Regions from separate parts of the Desulforapulum autotrophicum HRM2 genome, predicted to be linked through region 2. Evidence: riboswitches for the same ligand, from Rfam matches in the RefSeq annotation. Region 2 holds a riboswitch; each other region holds the start of a gene.
The links. A riboswitch is a leader RNA that binds a small molecule or an ion and turns the genes downstream of it on or off. The one in region 2 is predicted to bind thiamine pyrophosphate.

Region 1: linked by a shared signal. The riboswitch ahead of HRM2_RS02130 (ABC transporter ATP-binding protein) and the one ahead of HRM2_RS18805 (hydroxyethylthiazole kinase) in region 2 are both predicted to bind thiamine pyrophosphate.
Region 3: linked by a shared signal. The riboswitch ahead of HRM2_RS11210 (thiamine ABC transporter substrate-binding protein) and the one ahead of HRM2_RS18805 (hydroxyethylthiazole kinase) in region 2 are both predicted to bind thiamine pyrophosphate.

The regions. Positions count from the first base shown of each region.
Region 1 covers NC_012108.1:496,257-503,912, reverse strand. The annotation lists gene clpP (ATP-dependent Clp endopeptidase proteolytic subunit ClpP) at 1-212, opposite strand, end outside; gene tig (trigger factor) at 267-1,619, opposite strand; tRNA gene HRM2_RS02150 (tRNA-Pro) at 1,990-2,066, shown strand; gene HRM2_RS02145 (hypothetical protein) at 2,207-2,500, opposite strand; gene HRM2_RS02140 (STAS domain-containing protein) at 2,557-2,865, opposite strand; gene HRM2_RS02135 (GIY-YIG nuclease family protein) at 2,956-3,276, opposite strand; TPP riboswitch at 3,398-3,515, shown strand; gene HRM2_RS02130 (ABC transporter ATP-binding protein) at 3,564-4,316, shown strand; gene HRM2_RS02125 (ABC transporter permease) at 4,303-5,052, shown strand; gene HRM2_RS02120 (ABC transporter substrate-binding protein) at 5,081-6,019, shown strand; gene thiD (bifunctional hydroxymethylpyrimidine kinase/phosphomethylpyrimidine kinase) at 6,032-6,850, shown strand; gene HRM2_RS02110 (hypothetical protein) at 6,968-7,273, shown strand; partial or broken gene HRM2_RS02105 (aminotransferase class III-fold pyridoxal phosphate-dependent enzyme) at 7,535-7,656, opposite strand, start outside.
Region 2 covers NC_012108.1:4,279,343-4,286,998, reverse strand. The annotation lists gene HRM2_RS18830 (PEP/pyruvate-binding domain-containing protein) at 1-1,343, opposite strand, end outside; gene HRM2_RS18825 (hypothetical protein) at 1,374-2,060, opposite strand; gene HRM2_RS18820 (sulfite exporter TauE/SafE family protein) at 2,057-3,331, opposite strand; gene HRM2_RS18815 (response regulator) at 3,365-3,775, opposite strand; gene HRM2_RS18810 (sensor histidine kinase) at 3,772-5,565, opposite strand; TPP riboswitch at 5,885-5,990, shown strand; gene HRM2_RS18805 (hydroxyethylthiazole kinase) at 6,212-7,090, shown strand; gene HRM2_RS18800 (Nramp family divalent metal transporter) at 7,199-7,656, shown strand, end outside.
Region 3 covers NC_012108.1:2,557,140-2,564,795, forward strand. The annotation lists gene HRM2_RS11195 (excalibur calcium-binding domain-containing protein) at 1-356, opposite strand, end outside; gene lon (endopeptidase La) at 918-3,326, opposite strand; gene HRM2_RS11205 (hypothetical protein) at 3,543-3,857, opposite strand; TPP riboswitch at 4,089-4,191, shown strand; gene HRM2_RS11210 (thiamine ABC transporter substrate-binding protein) at 4,268-5,371, shown strand; gene HRM2_RS11215 (ABC transporter permease) at 5,350-7,023, shown strand; gene HRM2_RS27075 (ABC transporter ATP-binding protein) at 7,023-7,656, shown strand, end outside.

The DNA of each region.
Region 1 (7,656 bases), 1.8 Mb from region 2:
ACAACACCGCCGGGGGAATTTATATAAAAATTGATATCCTTTTCCGGGTCTTCAGACTCAAGAAACAAGAGCTGCGCCACGATGAGGTTAGCAACCTCATCGTCCATGGCAGACCCCAGAAATATGATTCTGTCCTTTAACAGTCGTGAATAGATATCATAGGCACGCTCACCTCTGTTACTCTGCTCAACGACCATGGGGATTAAGGGCACGATTATCTCCTTTAATTATTTTGTTTTTCATCCATGCATGCCGGACAAAAAAAATTATTGATCTGTCTTGTCTTCGACATCAGCCGCAGATTCAGAGACCTCGGTCTCAACCTCTGGAGCGACTTCAGTCACACTGCCTTGTTCTATTATAAGACGGACAGCCTTTTTTTCAAGCTGGGTGTGTTTATAATACTCAAGCTGACGCCCATCCATCTTGAAAAAATTCTTTACTGCATCAACAGAGGCGTTCATTCCAAGGGCCATTTCAGCATACCCGGCCTCAAGCTCATCCTCTGTCAACTCAAGGTTTTCCTGGTCAATAATCTTGCCGAGAAGAATATGGCGGCGGGCCTGCTTCTCAGCCACACCCCGGTACTGGGTCTTCAAAAAATCCTGACTCAGTCCCACATCTTCAAGCTTGATATTGTTCTGTGCATAGGCCTGTTCAGCCTCTGCAATGATTCCCTGGAGCTCTGCATCCACCATTGTATCTGGAACCTCAAACTCAATTTTCTCAAGAAGGTCTGTAAAGATCTGCTCGCTCAGCTCGTGCTGGGTTCGCTGCTCATACCCCTTTTTAAGATTGTCAAGAATGGCCGCCTTGAGCTCATCAAGATTCTTGTACTGGCCCAAATTTTCCACCAGGGTATCATCCACCGGAGGCAAAATCTGCTCCTGAATCTCTTTAAGGGTCACCTTGTATATCACGGTCTTGCCAGCCAGGGCCTCATCCTTGTCATCATCTGCATAAACAACATCGATATCCATCTCTTTCACAGGGATGGCGCCCAGCAGCTTTTCTGAGAACTCAGCAGGCAGGGTGTTGCTACCAATGGCCATGACATAATTTTCAACCTTGGGGGCAGCGTCACAGGGGGCACCATCGACAAAGCCCTGGTAATCAATGAGAACAAAATCCTCGACCTTGACCGGTCGTTCCTCGGTCACCTTCTCCTTGGTTGCCATGGTTTTGCGAATCATCTGAATCTGGGCATCAACCTCCTGGTCCGTTGCCTCATACATGGTCTTTTTCAGCTCGATCCCTTTGAAATCAACAGCTTCAAGTTCCGGCATCACCTCAATTGAAATATCAAAGCTGAGGGCCTCCCCGGGGGTTAGCTCAGGTGGATCCACCTGGGGACCGCCCACCAGATTGAACTTGTGCTCGTCAAGGGCCTCGGAAAAAGCGTTCTGAACAAGATGGGGCACAAGATCGGCGTGCACATCCTTTGAAAACCGTGTCTCCAATATTTTCCGGGGAATCTTGCCCTTTCTGAAACCTTTTACCGTGGCCGTTTTTTTCAACTCATTGTAAGCTGTGTCCAGCTCCTTTGCCACATCTTCCTTAGGGATTTCAATGTGGAGGACTTTCTTTACCGAGCTTTTCTCTTCAATGTTTAATTGCATTATTCCCCTTCCTGTACCAAAAGGCTCTTAAGCACGGGGTCCCCTGGGGAACCTGAAGCGCATCAAGCCATCTCTTATTGATGTTGTTTTAATGTTGTTGCCATCGTTTCAACCACCGGGGCCATTCAATATGTGTTCCCCAAGTAAAATGTATTAAGGTAATCTTTAAATGTGCGGGTGTCAAGAAAATTGAAAAAAAGAATGCATTTCAGTACTTTGCGACACCATGGCAACCTAAAATCACCCGTTGCAGAACAAAAATGCAGCCCATGGAGAGACAGGGCCAGCCGACCGGATAATTTTTACGGGTCACTCCCGATTGGACTTGCATAATCCCGGAAACAGTGCTAAAAGCTTTGATTGTATTTTTCGGGGCGTAGCGCAGCCTGGTAGCGCGCCTGCTTTGGGAGCAGGATGTCGGAGGTTCGAATCCTCTCGCCCCGACCATTGTTAAAAAAGGGTTTCAGCAAAACTGCTGAAACCCTTTGTTGTTTCCGATCTGAGTCCCATGCCAAGCCCGTACTTTCCCCGCTGAAGTTGAATCGCCACACAATCTTCAGGCAATCACGTTGAATGAATTTTACAGACTATTGTTTTCCGAAACGGATGGTTATGATTTTTCCATTTTCATCCAGATAGGCGATCCCTCTAGCAAGGATCTTGCCTGAAGAGGAGCTCACAATATTGACATTCTCTTCAACCAGTACTTCCTTTGATGATTTGACACCCATTGAGTTGGAGGACAACGGTTTATCCGGGACTGGGGACTGTCTTTTATTTTCACTCTGTGCAAGCCTGGCACGATTCCGCTCTGCCACCAGTCGCCCGACACCCTCATACTTCCCGTTATCGTCACCACACCCAGCAACAGATAAAACCATAAACACTGCTATAATAAAGGCGGGGAACCGTCGTCTTTCCATGCGAGGCACACCCACTAGGCATTACTCTCAATGGTAAAGCGCCTGTTGAGTCGCATGGTACTGAACAGCCCAAAAACATCCTTTGAAACGTTGATCACCTTGAGAGTTCTTCCGGCCTGCTCCAGGGTGTTGTGGGTCGCAATGATCACACCAATCCCAACAGAATCAACCATCTCAACACCTGCAAGATCAATGACAAGATCACCAGGATTATCATTGATTGCAGAGAAAAGTTCCCGCTTGAAGTCTTCTGCCATGGAGGCAACAATATCAATGCCCGGCCTTACCACTGTCGTATCACCATCCCTGACAATTTCACTCATAATTCTCTCCCGTAAAAATATGATATTCGCTATTTTATGAATGTATCACAAATAGTTTAAAACAACAATCCATGAGTACCATCTAGGCTGTCACTTATCAAGTTCCTGAACCGATTTATTCACCACACCCATGTTTTTCTTAATTCTCCGACCAGAACCCCCACATTTCCCCTTCATCACCACATCACACTTTTCATGGGCTCGAAGCTGTTTTACGCGGTACTCAAACTGAAACGCCCTCTGTTTTGTAAAATCAGGGCTGACGGCAACCAGGGTCACAGGCAGCCTGGACCGGGTATATTTGGCCCCCTTTCCGTCATTGTGTGTTGCAACGCGGGCCGCAACATCCGTTGTAACACCGCAGTACAATGAACCGTCATTACACCTCAAAAGATAGACATTCCAGACCATGTAACCTCCTATACGATAATTCTATATTTATACCACCCTGGTTTTTTCAGTCAACAGGGGAAAGGGTATTTGACAGAGCTCTGACAGGCGTGCTACCTTCCCCCCAACTATTGCGGCGTCAATGGAAGGCTGGGGGAGTCGAAGGTATTCGGCTGAGAGGAAACAAAAAGCAACCCTTGTTTCGACCCCTGGAACCTGATCCGGCTCATATCGGCGAAGGAAAGCCCCTTTCCCCCATCCCACCTGCGGTCGTACGCATTTTAATAAAAAATTTCAAGGAAACGACCATGTTTGAAGTCATTGGTGCCGCCAAATCCTTTGGCAACCGACTGATTTTTTCAAATTTCACCCTCACGGTCGAACCGGGGCAGTTCAAAGTGCTGGTGGGGCCATCCGGATGCGGAAAGTCCACCCTGTTTGACGGACTCACCGGGGTGACGCCCCTGGACCGGGGCCGAATCACCTGGAAGGGAAAGCCTCAGCCCCACCTCCAGGACCTTGGGGCCTATATGCAGCAAAAGGATCTGCTGCTGCCCTGGTTCACCCTCATGGAAAACAGCCTGTTGCCGGCCAGAACTGGAAAAGACCGGCAGGACCCGACCCGGGCACGACAAACAGCCGACCGCTTATTCCACCGCCTGGGGCTCAATGGATTTGAAACCCATTATCCCGACCAGGTTTCCGGTGGCATGCGACAGCGCTGTGCCCTGGTCCGGACCCTCATGTTTGAAAGGGATCTCATCCTTTTGGATGAACCCTTGTCTGCCCTGGATGCCATTACCCGAAGGGAACTGCAGTTTCTGCTGCTCATGCTCCAGTCTGAATTCAAAAAAACCATCCTCATGATCACCCATGACATTGAAGAGGCATTGATTCTCGGAGACGAAATCTGCCTGTTAAGCCCCTGCCCCATGGTCGTCATTGAACGATTTATACCCGAATCACCCAAACCCAGAAAGTTCAGCGACCCGGAACTGCTGGGCATCAAGACCCGGGTTCTGGACCGGCTCAGGCAAGGCATGCCCCATGGCCGTGGATAATTTCAAGGCCAACGGCCTGGCAGCTCTCCTTGCCCTGTGCCTTCTTGCCATCTGGGAGCTGGGGGTCAGGATAATGGATGTCCCGGGGTTCATCCTGCCGCGACCCTCGGATATTGCGGCAACAGCCCTGATCAAGGCCCCTGTTATCTGGCCCCACGCCCTGGTCACCTTTACCGAAATCCTGGCCGGCATCGGCCTTGCCCTGGCCACGGCCATTCCCCTGGCCATTTTCATGTTTGCCATCCCTGGACTTGAACGGGGGCTGACCCCCTTTCTGGTGGCCTCCCAGGCCATTCCGGTGTTTGCCCTGGCCCCCCTGCTGGTGGTCTGGCTGGGATATGGCATGGCATCCAAGGTATTCATGGCATGGGTAATTATATTTTTCCCCATTACCGTCAGCCTTTTGTCTGGATTAAAAAGCTGTGATCCCGAATTCAGGGTATTGTTCTGCCTCATGGGGGCCAGTTTTTTCCAGAAGCTGCGAATGCTCTACTGGCCCTGGGCCCTGCCCCGGTTTTTTTCAGGCCTGCGGGTGGGCGTCACCGTGGCCACCATCGGTGCTGTCATCGGGGAATGGGTCGGGGCCCAGCAGGGCCTGGGATATCTCATGATCCAGGCCAATGCACGCCTCCAGACGGATCTGGTCTTTGCCGCCATTCTCTGGCTGACAGCCATGGGCCTGGGCCTCTGGATTCTGGTGGGTCAGGTTGAAAAGAACGTCGTAAAATGGAAGTAACTTAACCCCTATCGATAAGGAAATCACAATGAAAAAACGAATCATCCTGGTCATTTCAACCCTCATTCTCCTGGCTGCAGTACCGGTTATGGGGGCAGAACAACTAAAACTCATGTTAGACTGGTTTCCCAATGTGGACCACCTGCCCATTTACCTGGCCCAGGAATCGGGATACTTTAAAGATCAGGGGCTTACCGTGGAGATCATTACCCCGTCAGAGACATCCGATGGCCTGAAACTTGCCGCAGCAGGACAGGTGGATCTGGCCGTTTCCTACCAGCCCCAGACCATCATTGCAGCGGACCAGGGCCTTGATCTCAAGGCCGTGGCCCCCCTGGTCATCCACCCCCTGACCACCCTGCTGTTCCTGGACAAAACCATAAAAACACCTGCCGACCTGTCCGGCAAGAACATCGGATATACCGTCCCCGGCCTTATGGATGTGCTGCTCCACGCCTTTGCCAACCTCAACGGCGTCAAGAACTACACCCCGATAAATGTGGGATTTACCATTTTACCCGCCCTGGTCTCCGGCAAGGTGGACGCCGTCATGGGGCCCTTTAAGACCTATGAAACCGTGGTCATGAAGCAACAGGGATACACGGCCAGATTCTTTGAGCTGGAAAACAACGGAATCCCCGATTATGAAGAGCTGATCTTTGTGGCCGGATCAAAAACCCTGGCCAAAAAAGAGGCCGCCATCCACAAGTTTACAAAGGCCATACAGCTTGCCATGGCCCAGCTTGAGACAGACCCGACGACCGCCCTCAAGCTTTACCTTAAAGCCGTGCCAGAGGCCGATGCAAACGTTGAAACCGCAGCCTTTGAACTGACCCGGCCCTATTTTGCGGGCCAGAACAGCCACGATCCAGCCAAATGGCAGGCCTTTGCCGATTTTGCCCTGACCTATGGGCTCATTAAAAACCATGTGGACACCGCCGGGCTGATCCACACCTGGCATGAGTAAGGAGAAATGATAATGAAATCCTATTTCCGAGCACTGACCATTGCCGGTTCTGACAGCGGCGGTGGTGCCGGCATCCAGGCAGATTTAAAAACCTTTTCCGCCCTGGACGTTTTTGGCATGTCTGCCATTACGGCCCTCACGGCCCAGAACACCTGGCAGGTCACGGGAATTTTCCCGGTACCGCCCGAATTCATCGGCCGGCAAATTGATGCAGTCATGGAAGATATTGGCTGTGATGCCGTCAAGATCGGCATGCTCCACTCCCCTGAGGTCATCGAGGTTGTTGCGTCAAAACTTGAACAATGGCGTTGCTCCAATGTGGTGGTGGATCCGGTAATGATTTCCAAAAGCGGCGACAAGCTGCTCCGGGATGATGCCGTGGCCGCCTTAAGGGAAAGGCTTTTACCCCTGGCAACCCTCATCACCCCCAACCTTCCCGAGGCGTCCGTGCTGCTCGGGCAACCGGTCGAAACAGCCGACCAGATGCCTGAAGCTGCCAGGGCCTTGGCACTGCTTGGTCCAGCCAATGTTCTGATCAAGGGTGGACACCTGACCGGGCAGACCAGCCACGACCTTTTACATGAACGCACCCGGGAAACCATGGTGACCTTTGCCTGTGACCGGATAAACACCCCAAATTCCCACGGCACCGGCTGTACCCTTTCGTCTGCAATTGCCGCAGGCCTTGCCAGGGGCCTTGACCTGCACCGGGCCGTGGCCCAGGCAAAAGAATATATCACTGGGGCGCTCAAGGCCGGTGCCAAATATCAAACCGGCAAAGGCCACGGCCCGGTACACCACTTCTATAACCTATGGAATAAAAACGACTAACCAGCATGGCCGGAGCGAGTTATGGCCCCGGCCTCAACAAATTTTGAAACACCTTCATTGACAATGCTTTGACAAGCGTTTCATATAACCCACATGTCCTGGCGGACACAACGAAGCATGAAACTCGACAGTAGTAGGCCGGTGGGAACGGGTGTTGCCCTGAACGGGTTAAATGGCAACGGTGGACACGAGGTCCAAGGAGTTGCCATTTTCCTCGGAGCAGGCCATGGACGGCCTGCGAGAATGAGTGAAGGGCAACACCCGTTTCCGCCGGCCGGTCGAAGCGAGTTTCATATAAACCGGCACGGCCGGAGCGAAGTATCGGCTCTGGCCACAACGAATATAGAAACTCGACAGCAGAGGTGGGCGGGAACGGGTATTGCCCGCAGCGGATTAAACGGCAGCGGTCAGCATGGACGCTGAAGGAGCTGCCGTTTCCCTCGGAGCAGCCCAGGACGGGCTGCGAGAATGAGCGGAGGGTTATACCCGTTCCCGTCTACCGGTCCGACAAGAGTTTCATATAAACGGCCATGTCGGCCTGCCAACACAACGAATAATGAAAATGGCATTATGCCGCCCCCGACGGGCGATGGAACCGGCCCGGGACCGTCGGCGACCCTTTTACCCTGCCGGTCTAAAGCGCAGGAACTGCGGGCAAGTTTGTCCTCAAACAGCCTGCGCTTCTTAACGCCCGGCAGGGCAAAAGGGCTCATCGCCTTTGGGTCCCAATGGGCCGGTCCCATCGCCCGCCAGGGGCTCTGCTGTCGACAATTTGAGGCTACATTTTCTTATAAAATGCCGGGCAA
Region 2 (7,656 bases):
ATCTGTTTGAGGGGGCGGCACTGGAGAATGTAGAGCTGGCCACTTTTAGAAAGTGCCCATTCAATGTCCTGGGCAAATTTGTAGTATTGTTCAATGTCCAAGGCAATTTTTGCCAGGTCCATGGCTGTCGTGTCGTTGATGGAGGGGGTCAGCTGCTCTTGTGGGGGTACCTCAACCTTTTCTATGCCGCATTCCCTTGAACAGATGTACTGGATTTTTTTATTGTTAATCTGCCTTTTCACAATGGTTAACCCAGGTGTGCGTGAAAAAGTGAAGAGGTCAAACGAATCGCTTCCGTCGACCACAAGCTTTGGCAGTCCCCAAACGGCATTGATGAACAGCGAATTATCGTCGGCGTCCAGGGGATTGCAGGTATAAACCACCCCCCCCGCAACCGCATCGACCATCTCCATGCAGCCCGTGCACATGGCGATATCCTGGTCCCTGAACCCTTTGTTGAACCGGTAGGTCATGGCCTGGACACTGTACTTGCTTGCCACCACCTCTTTGTAAACCTGATTGAAGCTGTCCTTGTCCACGTTGAGCTCGCTTCGATACTGACCGGCAAAGGAACTGTCCAGGCTGTCTTCGCAAAGGGCGCTGCTTCGGATGGCAAGGGGAAGGGGGTGGCCGGTCTCTTGCTCAAGGGCCTCCCAGTTTTGTTCCACGGCTGCTTTAAGCTCGGGGAGCATGGTGGAATTGATGATCATCTGCTGGATCCGGGCGCTGATGATGTCCAGTTCCTTGAGGTCGTCTGCCCCTGCAGACTGGGTGATCGTATCGATCTCGTCCTGGAGGTCGTTGGATTGGATAAAGCGTTCATAGGCTGTGGCGGTGATGACAAACCCCCGGGGCACGTTGATGCCAAGTTTGTTTTTGATCTCCCCCAGTTTTGCCATTTTCCCGCCCACCACATTTGCCATCTCCTGGCCGATGTCGTCAAAGGGGATGACAAGTCTTGTTTCCCCGGTCTGGGCGATGGGGTTGAAAAGAAGCTCAAGGGCCGCCTGTATCTGGTCAAATCTGGGGCTAAGCTCCAGGTATCTCCCCGGGGCAAGCTGCTGCAGGTTTTTGACCATGGTGAGCACGTTGACCGAGATGGCCGTGCAAAGGGTCCGGACAAAGCTCATGCCAAAGGTCTTTCCTCCCTTAAGGGCCTGCTCCATTTCGGCCATGCCCTCAAGGCAGCGATTGTTGGCGTTCAGGAGCAGCTTGAAACAATGATACCTGGACTTGAAGTTAAGCCGCAGTTCCTCTGCATTGGCTGAAGCGGTGGGGCTCTCTCGCTTAAAGAGCCAGTCCATACGTTCCTTTATCCGGTTGACCATGAATTTGACCATCATTTCAAGCTGTCCTGATTATGGGTTTAATGGTTAATGCTCAATCTGCATGCCAAGCCCTTCAAATACAAACATGATGCCAAACCCATACCACAGGGTGTAGATCACATAAAATACCAGGGCAAGACCGAGCATGAAGGCACTGGCCTTGACGGATTTTGCCTCGACTTTGTAGTAGTTGTAGGCTGTTTCAACGGCCTTCTGGTTCACCAGGGAAACCGCCTTGGCCTCCTTGAACATCTTCTGTTTGGTCAGGTTCTTTTCCACCTTTTTCAACAGCTGGTACCAGTTAAAGAGAACAACCCGCTCGTTTATCTGGTACCGCTGTTGGACCGTTGCCCCATCGTTGTTGTACATGGCGTCGGCATCGGTTAAACAGGTGTTAAGGAGCTGGCCAAGATCTGCTGTGATGATAAAGGCCGTGCCTGCCGTTGACAGGTTGGCATTGGCCCGGTCAAGGAGTTTGGATATGATTTCTCCCTGGGCTGCCTTGTCCATGCTCAGGTTAAGGTTGATTGTTTTGCCGGTAAGGTTGTCTGCTTCGACCTTCATGGCCGGAATATAGTAGGCTGATCCCTTGGACATGGAGTTGAACATGTTGTCAAGAAAACAGAGCCCGTTTTTACCATTGTAAATGGGGGAGAAGAGAATTGCAAGGATCACTGCAAATCCCGTTAACATGATGACCCCAATATAAAATTCTCTTTTTTTTGCGATCATGACCGCACCTCCTTGCCCCTGAGGGTTTTTAGATTCCTGAAAAAGACTGAAAAGACCCATATGCCGAAGATTCCGATCACAATGAAAAATGCCCAGGTGCCGATTCTGTTGAGCATGGCCCCGGTCTCCTGGGACAGGGAGATGATCTCCATGTTGGCAAGTTTGATGGGCAGGGAAAATAGCCGGTTAACAAAGCCGGACAGGATGGCAATGGCATAAAATCCCCTGATGGTGATATCGCTCACCACCTTGGTCACCATGGCCCCGATCTGGATACCCACAAGGGAGCCAAGGAGCATGCCGATGGCAAGGGTGTAAAAGATGAATCCATAGATGGCGTATTGGGTGATCGAAGCATAGCCTGCCGTGAATATGATCTGGAAGATGTCCGTTCCAACGGTGGTCATGGAAGACACACCCATGACATAGACAAAGATGGGAAAGGTGAGAAATCCGCCGCCAACACCCATGATACCGGCGGCAAGGCCCACAAGGACACCCGACATCACAAGAAAGAGCCATGAGATGCTTCTGCCGCCCGGGGTGATCTCAAAATCAAACTTGATCATGGGGGGAAGGGAGATGGACTGAAGTTTTCTGGGCAGTCCGCCCATGGTGTCGCCACCTGTTTCCCCTGATGCCTTGCCTGGGCTCATGGTTCTCAGGAAATCGGTGAGGGCATAGATGCCAAGAAAACCCAGCATAAAGACGTAGACGGTGCTGATAAAGGCGTCGCTCAATACCGGGTTGAGCTCGTAGAGATAGCGGTTCAGGAGTCCGCCGCCTGTGGCCCCCATGAGGGCTCCGATGACAAAGACAAAGGCCAGTGGAACGCTTACATTACCCAGTTTCCTGTGGATCACGCTGCCCATGATGGCCTTGGCAAAGATGTGGAAAAGATCAGTTCCAACGGCAAGGATACCCTTGATGCCGGCGCTCATCAGGGCCGGGGCGATGATGAATCCGCCGCCTGCGCCGATGCAGCCGGTGATGAGCCCTGCAAGCAGTCCCACAAAGATTGAAACCACAAAGATCCCAAGGCTGTAGTAGGAGGGACTGTAGGCGTTGTGGCCTCCGATGAGGTCGGGCATGGCCGTACTGATATCCTCAGCAAACACAATGCCTCCGATGATGGCCGGTATCAGCAGAAGGACCAGAATGGCGGTTCTTCGTCTGCTGTTAAGGATGGTGGCGGCATTACTGATTTCCCATTGGGCATAGTATCTTGATCCCTGGATCATGAATTTGCCCCATTGTTTAAAAAAATTCATTGCTGTTGCTCCTTTTAGGGTTGATTGATCGGTTTATTGTTTTTTGTCCAATGGCCCTGTGGCCTTTATCTTCTGTGTGGCCAATTGTCTTTTTTTATAGGCATCTTCCATCTTGTAGATCAGTTCATCAATCCCCATGGGTTTTGTCATGTAGTCAAAGGCCCCCAGGGTGATAGCTTCCATGGCCGCCTTGACCGTTGCCTGGCCGGTGAGCATGATCACCTCGGTCAGGGGAGATATCCGTTTGATTTCCTTGAGTGTCGCTGTTCCATTGATTCCGGGTAGCCGCATGTCAAGGATAACCAGGTCCAGCCGGGTTTCCTGGGCAATGGCTATCCCCTGTTCACCGGTTCCGGCCTCATGGACGGTGTAGCCTCTCACTGTCAGCTGTCTTGCAACGGCTGTTCGGAACTGATCTTCGTCGTCAACCAGAAGGACGTTCATCTTTTTTCTCCCCTGTCATGGTTGTTTGTTTTTGGGTCTGACTTGGTGGTGTCAGCCGGCAGAGAGATGGTAAAGAGACTGCCCTTGCCGGGCAGACTCTGGACTTCAATGGTGCCTTTCATGGCGTTAATGATTCCAAGGGAAATACTAAGCCCCAGGCCTGTACCCTTCCCGGCCTCTTTGGTCGTGTAAAAGGGATTGAAGATTTCCTTGATTCGTTCCAAAGGCATGCCTTCTCCTGTGTCCTGGATCATGACTCGAACGAACTCATTGTCAAAGTCCGTGGAGATGGTGATGGTGCCTTTGTCTTTGATGGCGTCCTCGGCATTGTTGAGAAGGTTTAGAAAAACCTGGGAGATCTGGTCTGCATCAATTTTGATGTCGGGAAGGTTCTGGGCATAGTTTGTTTCAATTTTGATGTCGGCAAGGTCAAAGCGGTGTTTTGTGAGGCCATGGCGCACCGTTTCAAGGATGTTGTTGATGTTGTGCATTTCCTTCTTGGGCTCGTTCTTTCTGCCAAAGTCCAGGAGTTGCCGGGTGATTCTGCTGGCCCTGAAGGCTGCTGACTCAATGGTTTTAAGTTCTTTGACAATGGCCCCTGGGCTTGAATCCAGGTTGAATTCAGGATTGAGCATATCCCGGACCACGCCCACCGTGGAGGTGATGATGGCAAGGGGATTGTTGATTTCATGGGCCACGCCTGTGGCAAGTTCACCCACCGAGGCAAGCTTTGAGGCATGGATGAGCTGGGTCTGGAGCTGAATGCTCTCTTCGGCTATTCTCTGGGCCCGGTTCATGAGGCGGCTTGCCGTGATCCAGATCACAAGTGCCAGAAAAATCGTGATAATGGATAGGTTGATGATCATGGCGTTGCGGGTCTTGTACATCTGGGCGTGGATGATTTTGAGGGGCTGGCTGATGATCAGTGCCCAAGGGGCTTCGGTGAGCCAGGCATGGGCCGTGAGCATCACCCCGTTTTCATCTTTGATCTCATAGATTCCGGTGGGAACATCCCTGGGGGGAAGGTAGGTGGAACGTTCAAGAACATTGGCCTTTAAGGGGTCCACAAGCTGGTAGGTTCCTGCCTGGTTCACAAGGGTGGTCTCAACCTCACTGACCTTGCCGATGGATCTTAAAAACATGTAGAACTTGTCTGGGTCCAGGGTGGATCGCATGATGCAGACACGGTTGTTAATGGTTAGCTTTACGGCGATGGTAAAGTGGGGTTTGTTTCTGAATCCAAGATAGACGTTTGTGATCACATAATCTTTTTCCTGGGCCAAAAGGGTGGAAAACCATGCTTCCTTTCGGTAGTTTTTGTTGAGAAGGGCTGGAAAAGGTCCTGCATAGCCAGTCTGGACGCCCAGGTGGTTTAAAAACCCTACGTCCACAAAGGCATCGCTGAAGTGGTTCAGGGTCTGAAGAAAGTAGAGCATCTTCTGGTCGGTGGGGTCGGGGGTGAATTCCCGTGAGTAAAACAGGTTACGAAGGTTCATCTCCCGTTCCCTTAAGAACAGATCCACAATGTTGCGCTGGCTCTTTGCCAGGGCCTCGATGTTGATCTTGCCTGTTTTTTTCAATGCCGTTGTAAACTGACAGTGGAAATAGACGGAAAGAAGCACATGGGGAATGATGAAGCAGGCCAGAACGCCCAGACCCAGGCGGATTTTCAGCCGGTTGAAATAGGCCCTTGTCTTTAGAAGTTCTTCAGAAATGCCCGGGTTTACCCCTGCATCCCTGGGCGGTTTTATCGCAGTCGGTTGTTTGTTTCCTGGGCGGGTTGGGGCCATGGTCATTCCTCTTCTGCGTGGGTTAATGTTGTTCCTTATACCTGGGATAGCAATGGTCGTGCCATTGTCGTCGGAGGGGTTTCTATTTGCTTTCTTAATTGAGTAAGACATTGATATCGTATTTAAATATGGCCCTATCTTCCCTGGGGATTAACGGAGGGCCTGCCCGGATTTGCAGGTTTGAGAACAACGAATTTCGAGGATTTGAGAAATGGATTTAGAATAATTGCGAATCTGATCGGAATTTACTTTAGGGGGAGGGCTTATTAAATGGGTTGACAAGTGTTTTCCTAATGGCCATAATCTCAAGGTTAAAAATTGTGTTTGCTGGGGGCGCTGACAGTGGCTGAGAAGGATTGTAATGATCCTGTCCCTTGGAACCTGATGCGGATAATTCCGACGTAGGGAAGCTGATATTTATTTTTCAAATGATATCTTCCTTGTGAGTTTCTGTCCATTTCCTTTGTGAATTTTCAAATAAGCATGGGAGATGGCCCTAAAAAATGGCCTGCTCCAGTGCCGATTTTTCTGAAACTTACAACGGTCTCTTGTCTTTATTCCATCCTGTTCCCCATATTTAATGATTTAAATATTTATGGATAATGAAGGAAATAATCCGACGTTATCCTTTGTTAATGGAAATTCTATGATTGAACACCAAACCCTGGTCCATGGTATTTTCGAGCTGTGCGCCAGAATCCGTGACCAGAAACCCCTGGTCCATGTGGTCACAAATTTCGTGGTAATGAATCAGACGGCCAATGCCCTGCTGGCCCTGGGAGCATCTCCCACCATGTCCTGGGCCCAGGAGGACGCCGCCTACATGTCAAAAATTTCAGATGCCCTGTGCATTAACATGGGTACCCCGGTTAAAGGGCGGATTGAGGTGATGAAAACCCTCATGACCCTGGCCGCCAGGATGGATAAACCCGTTGTGTTAGATCCTGTTGGATCCGGTGCCGGTGCCTACAGGACCGGTATTGCCAAGGCCCTTTTCGCCCTTGCCCCCCGCAAGATAATCCGGGGCAATGCCTCGGAGGTCTGTTCCCTCACAGGTACAAATTACACAACAAGGGGCATTGACAACACCCTGGATCTGGAACATGCCAGGCAGATCCTGGCGGGGCATGGCCGAACCCATGGAGACGGTGAAGAAACCGGGACCGACGAACCCGGTTGGCCGTCCATTCTGGTTTCAGCGTCATCTCTCATCGTCAGCGGACAAAAAGATATGATCCTGGCTCCGGGCCGGCGGATGATCCTTGACAATGGCACCCCCCTGATGAATTCCGTCACCGGAACAGGGTGTATCCTTTCGGCCCTGACCGCGGCCTTTTATGCCGTGACGGACAATGGTTTTGACGCGGCCGTTGCTGCATCTGCCGTTGCCGCCATTGCCGGTGAGCTTGCCGCGGAAAAGGCCTCGGGGCCTGGCACTTTCATGCCCCATTTCATGGACGCTCTGTACAATATGAACGAAAAAAACCTGGCGGCACGGCTGAAGGTGGAATCCACGGCATCCTGAGATATCATCCGGAAACCTGGTCGTGCCACGGATTCGTTTGTGATGGACGGGCAGGGGGGCCCCAGCCCAATTAAACAAGAATATAATCAAGAATAATTTGGAAAAACCATGGAACATGTTGAAAAAATAAAAAAATCACGCATTCAAGGGATGTTGTCTGGCTTTGGCCCTGCATGGCTCATCAGCGCCGTGGCAGCAGGCCCCGGTACCACATTAAGTGTTGCCAAAGCCGGCGGCATTTACGGTTATGGATTTTTGTGGGTCATTGTCTTGAGTGTTGTGCTGGCCTTTGTCTGCCAGTATATGGCAGCGAAAACCGCATTGATTGGCGGCAAGGGCATTGTCTCCATTGTTGAAGAAAAATGGGGCAAGGGTCTGGCCTGGTTTGTGGCCTTGGATGCCCTTGTGGTTATCTGGCTTTGCAATGTGGTTCTGTTGAAGGTCCTGGTGGCGGTGACGGAATTTGTAACCGGCTTGACTTCCTCACTGTGGGGCGTTTTTTTCGTGGCTGTTTTTTATGGACTGGTTGCCCTGGGGGGCTATAAAATTATTGAAAAGATCTGTAA
Region 3 (7,656 bases), 1.7 Mb from region 2:
GGCAATGACTTTACAAACATCTGTGACCAATATGGGTAAGTTGCATATACTGCAAATGCTAAGCCCCCAAATATTAACAATGATATCAATTTCGAAGTAAAGCTCCTTCCTTTTGATTTTTTTCTTGGCCTATAAATAACCTCTTCAACACCTTCAATTCTGGCATTAATTGCTTTTTTCTTACCTGTATCATCTGTTACATGGTCAAAATATATGATGTCATTAACTTTCGGTCGACGGGACATTTTTTTTAATTCGGAAATGTGGATAAACAAATCCCCTTTAATAGCGGGAGATTTTATAAATCCGAATCCACGATTTTCATTCCAGCGAACTAATTTACCTTTTTGTTTCATACAGGATTTCTTTTTTGCTTAACCAAGGGATTATATGAATTTGGATAACATTATTATTGGGATGTTATTCAGCAGTCAATTTAATTGGAGAATAACCTGACTACCGCTTGGATGGCAAGGGCGAATTTAATCTCCTGGATTTTGGTTTTTACAGGGCGTTATTTTGATCTGTTATTTGGGGCCTGATACATAAAATTTGACAGGTCAGACCCAAGGGTTTGGGGCGCGGACTACTCGTCTGACAAGCTCAGTTTTTCAGGCGAATGAGCACTGTAGACTATCCCTGTTAGTCCACACTCGGTTCAGTATGGAAAGGACGTCGCTCAACGGAAAAAAGGTACGCTGGGGATAACAACAGGCTTATCGCCCCTAAAAGTTCACATCGACGGTGCGGTTTGGCACCTCAATGTCGGCTCATCACATCCTGGGGTTGGAGCAGGTCCCAAGGGTTTGCCTGTTCGCCAATTAAAATTGAAAGTGGGCTGGTGGGTTTGGTTGATTTTATACTTTATACAAAGCCCTGACCTTGGGTTGACTACCTAAGGTCAGGGCTTATTGAGTTTAAAAGATTACCTTTGCCACATCCTTGTAAATCTTTGCATAATGGACCGTGACACCCTCTTTGATATGATCGGGAAGTTCGTCAAAATCCTTTTGATTTGCATGGGGAAGAATCAGTTCAAAAATTTTTACCCGTCTGGCAGCAATAATTTTTTCCCTGATGCCCCCAACCGGAAGCACTTGGCCCGTGAGAGTCAGCTCGCCTGTCATGGCAAGGGTTCGGTCGATCTTTTTCCCTGTTGCCATGGATAAAAGGGCCGTTGCCATGGTCACACCTGCACTGGGTCCGTCCTTGGGTGTTGCACCTTCCGGCACGTGGAGATGGATAAATGCGCTGTCAAAATACTCGGGGTCAACCTTGAATGCCTTTAGATTCGCTGAAATATAGCTGTAGGCTATCTCAGCGGATTCCTGCATGACATCTCCCAGCTGACCGGTGAGTTTAAAACCCTTGGTTTTTGAATGGACCCTGATCGCTTCAATGCTCAGGGTTGCACCCCCCATGGCGGTCCAGGCAAGCCCGGTTACGACCCCCTTTCCAGTGATGGACAGCTCCTTTTGAAATACAGGTTTTCCAAGGAGATCTTCAAGGTTTTTCAACGATATCTTCTGCTCAAGGGTCGGTTCTTTCAAGAGCTTGACAATGGATTTCCTGACGATTCTGGCAAGGTGTTTCTCAAGGTTCCTGACCCCTGCCTCCCTGGCATACCCTTCGGCAATCTCACGAATGGCTGCGTCGGATATTTTCAGCTGTTTTGATTTAAGCCCAGACCGTTTTAACAGCCGGGGCCAGAGGTGATGCTTGGCAATGTCCACCTTCTCCTTGCTGATATAGCCCGACAGTCGAATGGCATCCATCCGGTCAAGCAGGGGACCTGGAATGGTGTCTGGCTGATTGGCCGTGCATATGAACAGCACCTTGGAAAGATCCAGGGTGAGATCCAGATAGTGGTCAAGGAAATTCTCGTTCTGTTCCGGATCAAGCACCTCAAGAAGTGCAGATGCCGGATCACCCTGGTAGGACATGCCTATTTTGTCAACTTCATCGAGCATGATAACAGGGTTGGATGTTTTGGCATTTTTCAGGGCATGGACAAGCTTTCCGGGTAGTGCACCGATGTAGGTTCTCCTATGACCTTTAATCTCGGCCTCATCTTTCATACCACCGAGGCTGAATCTGAAAAATTTACGTCCAAGGGCATCGGCAATGGACTTTCCAATGGAAGTCTTGCCCACACCGGGCGGGCCCACCAGTAAAAGAATGGACCCGGAAACTTCCTTTTTATAGGCCCCGACTGCCAGAAATTCAATGATCCGGTCCTTGACATCATCCAGGGCGTCATGGTCCCGCTCCAGGATTTTTTTTGCAAGATCAAGATCAAGATTGTCCTTTGAGTAAACCCCCCAGGGAATGGAGGTGAGCCAGTCAAGGTAGTTCCTTGTGACGCCATATTCGGCTGATCCTGTTTCAAGAATCTTGATTTTGCCGATTTCATCGTCGATTTTTGCCTGGACATGTTCAGGTACGGTCATATCCTCAAGGCGTTTGGTGAATTTTTCTATTTCAGCGGTCTTATCATCCTTGGAGAGCCCCAGCTCTTTTTGAATGATTTTGAGTTGCTCTTTAAGAAAAAACTGCCTTTGGTTTTCACTGACCTTTCGGTTGACCTCCTGGCTGATCTCCTTTTGCATCTTAAGCATTTCAATCTCTTTTTTAAGAAGGAGAAGTACCTTGTCCATGCGTTTTGTGATCGGCAGTATTTCAAGTATCTGCTGGAGTTCTTTTCCCGTGGCCGAGGTGATGGTTGCGGCAAAATCAGAGAGCAATGAGGGCTCGTTGGGGGTGAATCTTGAAAGATAAAGCTTGAGCTCTTCGTTGTACAGTGGATTCAGGGGTAACAGATCCTTGATGGCCTTGATCACGGTAATCGAGTAGGCCTTCAGGCGTTCCTCATCCTCTTCAGGGCTCTTGGGATAATTGACAAGGGCCATGAACGGCGGTTCTTTACTGATCCATTGAATGATTTTGAACCGTTTTAATCCCTGGGCAACGAATTGAATTTTGTCTTCGACCTCCTGGACTTGATGGAGTTGAACAACGCACCCGATTTCCGGGAAAATATCCGCTGAAAGTTTTCCCTCTTCGAGTTTTTCAACATAGCAGAGTCCAAGGACCATGTGACCGGACATACCCACTCGTTTGATGGTTTCTTTCCAGCGTGCCATGTTGACCATGATGGGTTGAGCCTGGGCAGGGAAAAAGGGTCGTTCAAGCATGGGGAGTATGTAAAGCTTGTCCGGTAGTATATTCTGGGGTAGTGCCAGCGTTCCTGACGGATTTTTGGACTGGTTCTGATTTTCGTTCTCTTCGTTGACAACTTCAGGAATGATGGAGTCTTGATCACCCATGGTCACCTCCACTTGTAAGTAAATTTAACGGTCAAATTTTTTGACCATGATTTCAGACTGAACTTGAAGAAGATTAGTCATGCATAAATTATGTGTCAAGTTATTCTTGTGCGAGATCCTACTGCCGGGTCTATATTTGAGGTGACAGGCAAAGAAGCGGAGACGATCTCTCCGCTCCCCTGGGGTTGATAAAAAAGAAGAGTTGTCGTGGAAGATTTATTTCGGAACGATGTCTGACTCGAGTTTCTTTGAAATTTCAAGTGCCTTGTTCAGGGCCTCGTTGATTTTAAAGAATTGAATCTTGAGCGTTTTTAAAGATGCAGGGGTGGCGGTGATGGCTTCGGTTCCTTTAAATACTTTGGCAAGTTCCTGGGATCGTTCTGAGAACTGGACAAGCTTATTGGAAAAGGCGTCAATTTCAACGGCCCATTGTTTTCTTTCTTCACCTGAAAAATTGATCGGTGCATTTCCGGTTCCTTTGATCAGATCGTCAATTTGATAGTCTTCAGGATTTGCGATGATTTCGTACATGTTAGATTCCTCCCTAAAGGGTTTTTTACCAGGTGTATCTTACGTACTCCTCATATCTATATTTAAATTATATTTTCATGGACCATTGAAGTCAAGGCCGAATATGGGGTATGAAAATTCTCATTTTGTAATGATCATATCAATCGCGAAACCATTATTACCGATTGGATTTGATACCTGTGCACTGGATTAGCTCTTGACAGTGCATGGAAATAGATTTAATTAACCAACTTATAGATAGGCGGGAGCAAGCTGTTTGCTGAGAGGGGAATCATTCCCGACCGCATGACCTGATCCGGGTAATGCCGGCGTAGGAACCGAAGACATTAGTCAGCCATCACCGGTTCTTTATGTCACCAGAACCAGGGATGGTTTTTTTTATGTTTTTTTATCAAAGAGGGATTCATCTTATGATACCCATCGTTCGCACGTCCCCATACCGACCGATTCTTGCAGCTGTTTTTGCAGCTATTTCAGTGTTGATGATTATTTCCATAACCGGCTGTTCAAAGGATGATTCAAACGACAAGGCCGTCAAGGCCGATGGGATCCAGGAAATCACCCTCATGACCCATGACAGTTTCTCGGCAAGTACCGATGTTATCCAGGCCTTTGAACAGGCAAACCATGCTAAAATAATTTTTTTAAAATCAGGGGATGCGGGAGAGGCGCTTAACAAGGCGATTCTTTCAAAAAACAACCCCATTGCCGACATCTTTTACGGGGTGGACAATACCTTTTTGACCCGGGCCCTTTCAGAGAATATCTTTGTTGCCCATGACTCTCCCCTGCTTGACCGTTTGCCTGAATCGTTACGGCTTGATCCTGAGAACAGGCTCATCCCAGTGGATTTCGGGGACGTGTGCATCAACTTTGACATTGCCTGGTTTAAACAGAGAAACCTGGATCCCCCTGTCTGTCTGGAAGATCTTCTGGCGCCAAGGTTTAAAGATCTTGTTGTGGTGGAAAATCCAGCCACCTCATCCCCGGGGCTGGCCTTTTTACTGGCCACGGTGGCACGGTTCGGACAAACAGGCTACCTTGATTTCTGGAAGGGGATGAAGCAGAACCAAGTGATGATCACAAGCGGGTGGAAAGAGGCCTACTGGGGTCAGTTTACCGCTGCCTCCAAGGGAACAAGACCCGTTGTGGTCAGCTATGCCTCAAGCCCTGCTGCCGAGGTCTATTATGCAAAAAATCCCATGGACAAGGCGCCCACCGGGGTTATGGTCGACAATGGCGCAGCTTTTCGCCAGGTTGAATTTGCAGGGATATTAAAGGGAACAAAGAAGCTTGAACTTGCCGGAAAACTCATGGATTTTCTTGTGTCCAAAACCTTTCAGGAAGATATTCCCCTGCAGATGTTTGTCTTTCCTGCAAACAAGGAGGCCGTTTTGCCCGATGTGTTTAAAAAACATGCTGTTATCACTGATCAACCTGCAAGACTGGACTATGACATCATATCGAAAAACCGGGAATCCTGGATAATCAATTGGACAGAATTAATGCTTTAAACAAAATTAAGGCTTTAAGGGGTGAGTTGGAGTCCCTTATCCCATGGGGTGTGGCTCTTATTCCCCTAATCTTTCTGGGAGTATTTTATTTCTACCCCCTGGCCGGGATTTTTTTTAGAAGTTTTTTCCAGGAACAGGTATTTTCCCTGGCATCGTTTTTAGACCTTGCAGGATCCAGACGGATTACAGGGATTGTCTGGTTTACCCTGTGGCAGGCCGGGGTTTCGACCCTTTTGACCCTGGCCCTTGCCCTGCCGTGCGCCTATGTCATGGCAACCTACAGATTCAGGGGAAAAAAACTGATCATGACCCTTGCCACCATTCCCTTTGTGCTTCCTACCATTGTGGTTGCTGCGGCATTCCAGGCGTTGCTGGGAGCCAACGGCCTTGTTAAGGGCATCAACCTTGAACATACCATGGGCATGATTTTCCTGGCCCATGCCTTTTACAACTTCAGTGTTGTGCTGAGGATCACCACAAGCTTCTGGTCTTTTTTGCAGAGTCAGATGAGCGAGGCCGCTTCCATGCTAGGAGCAACGCCTGCCCGGACCTTTTTCAGCGTTACCCTGCCGCTGTTGCGGCCGGCCATTACAGCATCGGCCATCCTTGTTTTTATTTTCTGCTTTTCAAGTTTTGGCGTGATCCTCATCCTTGGCGGTGCCGGATTCTCAACGGTGGAGGTGGAGATCTACCGCCAGGCAGCCCACCTGTTTAACCTGCCCGGGGCAGCCGTTCTCTCGTTGTTTCAGATCTGCTGTACGTTTGCAATGATGTGGGTATACACTCTTTTACAACGAAAGGTGCCCACCTTTACGCCCCAGGCTGCAACACTGTCCCTGAAACCGGTCAAAACCATTAACGAAGGGTTCATGGTTGCAGGCTGCGTTGCGTTTATACTGCTCTTTTGTCTTGGGCCCATGGCCGCCCTGGTCGTTAAATCCCTTGTACTGGAAGGCCATTTTTCCCTGGCTTTTTACCGGGAACTTTTCCACAACACCTCGGGGTCCCTTTTTTATGTTTCGCCGGTGCGGGCCATTTCCAACTCCCTGATGTTCGGGGTTGCCACCCTTGCCCTTGCCGTGGTTGTAGGCGTGTGTGCGGCATTTGCCATCCTCCGGAACAGACACAGATTCGCCTCGATCCTTGATCCGATTTTCATGTTGCCCCTGTCAACCTCGGCCGTGACCCTGGGGTTCGGCATCATCATCACCCTTGACCGGCCCCCTTTGAATTTAAGAACTTCGGTGATGCTGGTGCCCATCGCCCATACCCTGGTGGCCTTTCCCTTTGTGGTTCGTTCGGTTCTTCCGGTCATTTCATCGATTCCCCAATCCCTGAGGGAGGCTGCAGCCCTTCTTGGAGCCGTCCCTTCCAGGGTCTGGTTCCATGTGGATTTGCCCATCATGGCAAGGGCCATAACTGCCGGGGCCGTGTTTGCGTTTACCATGAGCCTTGGTGAATTCGGGGCCACCCTTTTTATTGCACGTCCTGAAATGGCCACCATGCCCGTTGCCATCTATCGTTTTCTGGGGCAGCCAGGAATAATGAACTACGGCCAGGCCATGGCTGTCTCTTCCATGCTCATGGGGGTGACGGCAATGGGGTTTTTTTTCATTGAACGCTTCAGACCCTTTGGCCATGGTGGATTCTGATGGATGAGTTTGTTTTAAGCCATATATGCAAGAGCATGGGGGCCTACGGCGCCCTTACAGACATCACCCTGGCCGTCCATAGGGGGGAGCGGATCTGTCTGCTTGGCCCCTCGGGCTGTGGCAAGACCACACTCCTGCGGGTGGCAGCAGGCCTGGAGCAACCCGATGCGGGGGATGTGATTTTCCAGGGAGGGAGCATAATGAAGATCCCCCCCCACCGGCGTAACTTTGGCATGATGTTCCAGGATTTTGCCCTTTTTCCCCATCGAAATATTTTTGACAATATCGCCTTTGGCCTTGAGATGAAAAAAGAGAAAAAGGCCGTGATCAACCGTCGGGTGACCCAGATGCTGGAACTTGTAAATCTTGAAGATTACGGCCATCGCCGGGTGGATGAGCTTTCCGGCGGAGAGCGCCAGAGAGTGGCCCTTGCAAGGACACTTGCACCGTCCCCGGACCTTGTGATGCTCGATGAACCCCTTGGCTCCCTTGACCGGCTTCTCCGGGAACGGTTGCTGGCCGATTTGTGTCACATCCTTACCCAAACCCGGGTGACCACTATTTTTGTCACCCACGATCAGAACGAAGCCTTTGCCGCGGCAGACCGCATCTGCATTATGACCCAGGGGCAGG